2 regions of the Paenarthrobacter sp. MSM-2-10-13 genome follow, and region 1 is predicted to be linked to the other one. Evidence: riboswitches for the same ligand, from Rfam matches in the RefSeq annotation. Region 1 holds a riboswitch; the other holds the start of a gene.

Region 1 (2,183 bases):
ACCGGGCCGTCGATGAATTCTTTGGTGCCCAGGATCGCGCCGCCAAGGACGCGTCCCTGGCCGTCGATGTGCTTGGTGCCGGAGTAAACAATGACGTCCGCTCCCAGCTCACCGCAGCGTTGTAGCAGGGGCGTGGCAAAGACGTTGTCCACCACCACGGTGGCCCCGGCAGCATGCGCCAGTTCGCTGACCGCAGCGATGTCCACGATCTCCTGCATGGGGTTGGACGGAGATTCGAAGAAGACCGCGGTAGTGGGCTCGGAGAGGGCTTCGCGCCACTGCTCCAAGTCCGGGCCGTCTACGAAGACCGTGTGAACGCCCCACCGTGGCAGGATCTCATTGAGGATCACAAAGCAGGAACCGAACAGGGAACGGGCGGCAACCACGCGGTCACCGGCAGCCAGCAGGGCACCCAAGGCAGTGAAGACCGCGGACATACCTGACGCAGTCGCAAAGCAGGCTTCGGTTCCTTCGAGCAGGCGCAGCCGCTCCTGGAACGTTGCAACGGAAGGGTTGCCGTAGCGGGAGTATACGAAACGTTCGTCCTCACCGGTGAAGGCGCGCTCGGCGGCAGCAGCGGATTCGTAGACGAAACCGGAGTTCAGAAAAACGGGCTCGGACGTTTCCTGGAAGTTGGTACGGTCAAGGCCACCGCGAACAGCCTGGGTATCAGGGCTCCAACCGGCGGCATCGGGATTAAAAGTCACTTACTCAGTCCCCAGATTCGTCGGCAGGCCACGGTTCTTCCAACCGTTGACGGTGCGCTCACCATAGCGGTCCGGTTCACCTTCAAAGCCCTCCAAGACGTTGTAGGCAGTGAAACCGGCTTGCGTGGCGGCGATGGCTGCGGAGATGGAGCGCTGACCGGAGCGGCACAGGAACACCAACTCAACGCCGTGGTCCTCGGGTGCCTGCTGACGCAAGTCCTCGATGAAGCGGGAGTTGGGGATGCCGCCGGCGAGGTTCCACTGGATGAAAAGGGGATCGTTTTCCGTGGCTTTGGTGTCGGGGATACCGATGTGGGCCCACTCGCCCTCGGTGCGGACGTCCACCAGGATGGCACCTTCTTCGAGTTTGGCCCACGCATCCTGCGGGGTCAGGTCACCTGCGTAGCTCATGCGTGTCCCTCGAATGCTGCTTCGTCGTCGTCGCTCTCAAGCTGGTCAACGGCACTGGCAACGGCGGCATCGGCATTGGCGATCGCGGCGGGCAGCACCACTGCTTGGGCAACAATGACGTCCGTGCCGTTGAACGTGGCAGCCGGGCTGCCATGGAGCACATAGCCCTCGGCGAGGGCGGTGTGGATCCGCTCGCAGAAATCACGGGTGTCCGGGCCAGTAATCAGGCGATAGGAAAGTTTTTCTTCAGTGGGTTCAGGCATAGCTGGTGCTCCTCAGTCACGCTTGCAGTTCGAGTTGTCGATACGCCGAGTAGTCACCTGAGGCACCCCGCCGGAGAGAGGGTTGCCGACCAGCAAGTCAGGGCTTCGCGCTGGTACTCATTACTCAAGAAAAACGTAACATCCACGGGCCTTGGGCTGCACTTGCGGGCTGGTGTCCGGCCGTCATGTTGCGTAATCGGCGGTGCTTCCCTTATGCGTTTTTCAGTGCGCGCACGGCTGCGCCCACAGTGGGGAAGAAGTGCTCGGGCGTAAAACGGGCTGCAGTGCCCAAGCGGAGTAGTTTGTCTTTGACAGGCCCCTTCAGTTCGGCGAACACTAAATCCACGCCTTTGCGGGCCAGCCATTCGTCCAATGTGACCAGGTCATCCAGCGCCGTAGTGTCGATCCCGGTGATGGGCTCCGCGGCGAGGATGACATGGGTAACCGGGTCCGCGGTCTCCTCCGGGGCTTCGTCCAGTTGCTCCCGGACAAAGGCAGTCAGGACCTGCCCATTACCGAAGAACAGGGGCGCATCAAAGCGGAGGATGAGGAGTCCGGGGATGCGCTCACCTTCGGGGTGCCGCTCCAGATCGTGATAGCCAGGGAGCCCTTCTTCGGCGCCGAGTTCTGTCCGGTACGGATCCCAGGCCCGCCGAACAAAGTCCAGAAGTGCCAAGGCTATGGCTACGACGATTCCCTGCAGTACCCCAACGGTGAGAACGCCCAGGAACGCAGCCAGCATGACCACGGATTCGCTTCGGCTCAGGCTGAAGAGCCGCCTAACACCGGCGGGGTCGGCCAA
Region 2 (2,183 bases), on a different contig from region 1:
GAGCAGTGGCGTGACGCCGTCCAGCCGAACACCAAGCTGTTCTTCGGCGAGGTTGTCTCCAACCCGCGGCAGGACGTGCTGGACATCGAAGGCATCGCACGCGTCGCCCACGAGGCCGGCGTGCCCCTGATCGTGGACAACACCCTGTCAACGCCGTACCTCATTCGTCCCATCGAGTGGGGCGCCGACATTGTGGTCCACTCGGCAACCAAGTATCTGGGCGGTCACGGTTCCGCAATTGCCGGTGTGATTGTTGACTCCGGCAACTTCGACTTCGGCAAGGACCCGGAACGCTTCCCCGGCTTCAACACCCCGGACCCCAGCTACAACGGGCTGGTTTACGCCAGGGACCTCGGCAAGGACGGTGCGCTGGGTGCCAACCTCTCCTACATCCTCAAGGCCCGCGTCCAGTTGCTTCGTGATCTCGGCTCGGCCGTGTCTCCGTTCAACGCCTTCCTCATTGCCCAGGGGTTGGAGACCTTGAGCCTGCGCGTGGAGCGTCACGTAGCGAACGCCACCAAGGTGGCTGAGTGGCTTGAAAGCCACGACGACGTCGAATCGGTCGCCTACGCGGGCCTGCCATCCAGCCCGTGGTATGACCGTGGCCGGAAGTACGGACCCAAGGGGACGGGGGCAATCGTTGCCTTCAACATCAAGGGTGGCGTGGAAGCGGGCAAGCGTTTTGTGGATGGTCTGGAACTGCACTCGCACGTTGCCAACATCGGTGACGTCCGCTCGCTGGTCATCCACCCGGCGTCGACGACGCACAGTCAGCTGACCGCGGAGCAGCAGCTTGTTGCCGGCGTCAACCCGGGCCTGGTGCGCTTGTCCGTCGGTATCGAGCACGTAGATGACATCATCGCGGACCTCGAAGCCGGATTCCGGGCTGCCAAGGGCGCCTGACGCCCACGGCTCAACGCACCAGACCGACTGCCGCCCGCGCCGACGAAAATTCGCCGGGCGGCAGTGGCGGGTGCTCGTAGGCGAACGAAGTGACCTTTAACCGTCACACTGTTGTCACATTCTTCGCCAGAACCCCCCTGTGTTTCCTAGACTCTTCGTATTAGGTCATGAGTGCCAGCACACAGCCCCGGCTTGCTGGCCGGCAACCCTCCTCCGCGGTGGGGTGCCCCGGGTGAAGACCTGGCCTGTTCGCACGCAAGGCGACGGGCAAGCGCGAGGTTAAGGTGTCAAAGGAATGACCATTACTGCTACAGCCCTTCCAAAATCCGGAGAAGAAGACGGAACCGTCAAGTACGCCGGCATAGGCCCACTGGAACTTGAAGCCGGCGGATTCCTCCCCGACGTCGTACTCGCCTATGAGACCTGGGGGCAGCTGAACGCGGATGCCTCCAACGCGGTGCTCATCCAGCACGCACTCACCGGCAGTACGCACGTAGCCCGCGGAGCCACGGACGAGGAAGGATGGTGGGAGCAACTCGTTGGTCCGGGTGCCACCATCGACACCAACAAGTTCTTTGTCATCTCCATCAACATCGTGGGCGGCTGTTACGGCAGCACCGGTCCATCATCCGAAGCCCCGGATGGACGCCCGTGGGGCTCGCGATTCCCGCTGGTCACCCTGCGCGACAGCACAGAGGCAGAGTCGCGCCTCGCCGATACCCTGGGAATCGACGCCTGGCACGCCGTATTGGGCGGATCCATGGGCGGCGCACGCGCCCTTGAGTGGGCTGTGACATACCCCCATCGGGTCAAACGCTGCGCAGTCATCGCAGTAGGCGCCTACAGCACGGCCGAGCAGATTGCTTTTGCCCAAGCACAAACCCTGGCCATCAGGCAGGACCCGAATTTCAACAACGGCGACTACTACGGTGGCCCCGCGCCTGAGCACGGTTTGGCTTTGGCCCGGCGCATCGCCCACATCACCTACCGCTCGGCACTGGAGCTGGACGTCCGCTTTGGCCGGCAAGCCCAGCACCAGGAGACTCCGCTCGCCGCCGCAGCATTGGGCGAGCGGGGTCGGTATCAGGTGGAAAGCTACCTGGACCACCAAGGAACCAAACTGGTCCGCCGCTTTGACGCCAACAGCTACATCGCCATCACCGAGGCACTGATGTCCCACGACGTCACCAGGGGGCGCGGATCGTTGGAAGCGGCGCTTTCGGGTGCCACGGCGGATTTCTTCGTGGCGGCAGTGGACAGTGACAGGCTCTACTTCCCGG

The links. Region 1 has a riboswitch for S-adenosylmethionine ahead of HAV21_RS14470 (DUF1737 domain-containing protein). Riboswitches for the same ligand answer to the same signal wherever they lie in the genome.
Region 2: it holds a riboswitch for S-adenosylmethionine, as region 1 does, so the genes downstream of both, HAV21_RS21190 (homoserine O-acetyltransferase) here and HAV21_RS14470 (DUF1737 domain-containing protein) in region 1, are expected to answer to the same signal.

Annotation. Positions count from the first base shown of each region.
Region 1 covers NZ_JAAOXO010000007.1:97,970-100,152, forward strand. The annotation lists gene HAV21_RS14460 (O-succinylhomoserine sulfhydrylase) at 1-707, opposite strand, end outside; gene HAV21_RS14465 (rhodanese-like domain-containing protein) at 708-1,118, opposite strand; gene HAV21_RS14470 (DUF1737 domain-containing protein) at 1,115-1,381, opposite strand; SAM riboswitch class IV at 1,395-1,506, opposite strand; gene HAV21_RS14475 (SulP family inorganic anion transporter) at 1,593-2,183, opposite strand, start outside.
Region 2 covers NZ_JAAOXO010000016.1:70,824-73,006, forward strand. The annotation lists gene HAV21_RS21185 (bifunctional o-acetylhomoserine/o-acetylserine sulfhydrylase) at 1-903, shown strand, start outside; SAM riboswitch class IV at 1,067-1,183, shown strand; gene HAV21_RS21190 (homoserine O-acetyltransferase) at 1,199-2,183, shown strand, end outside.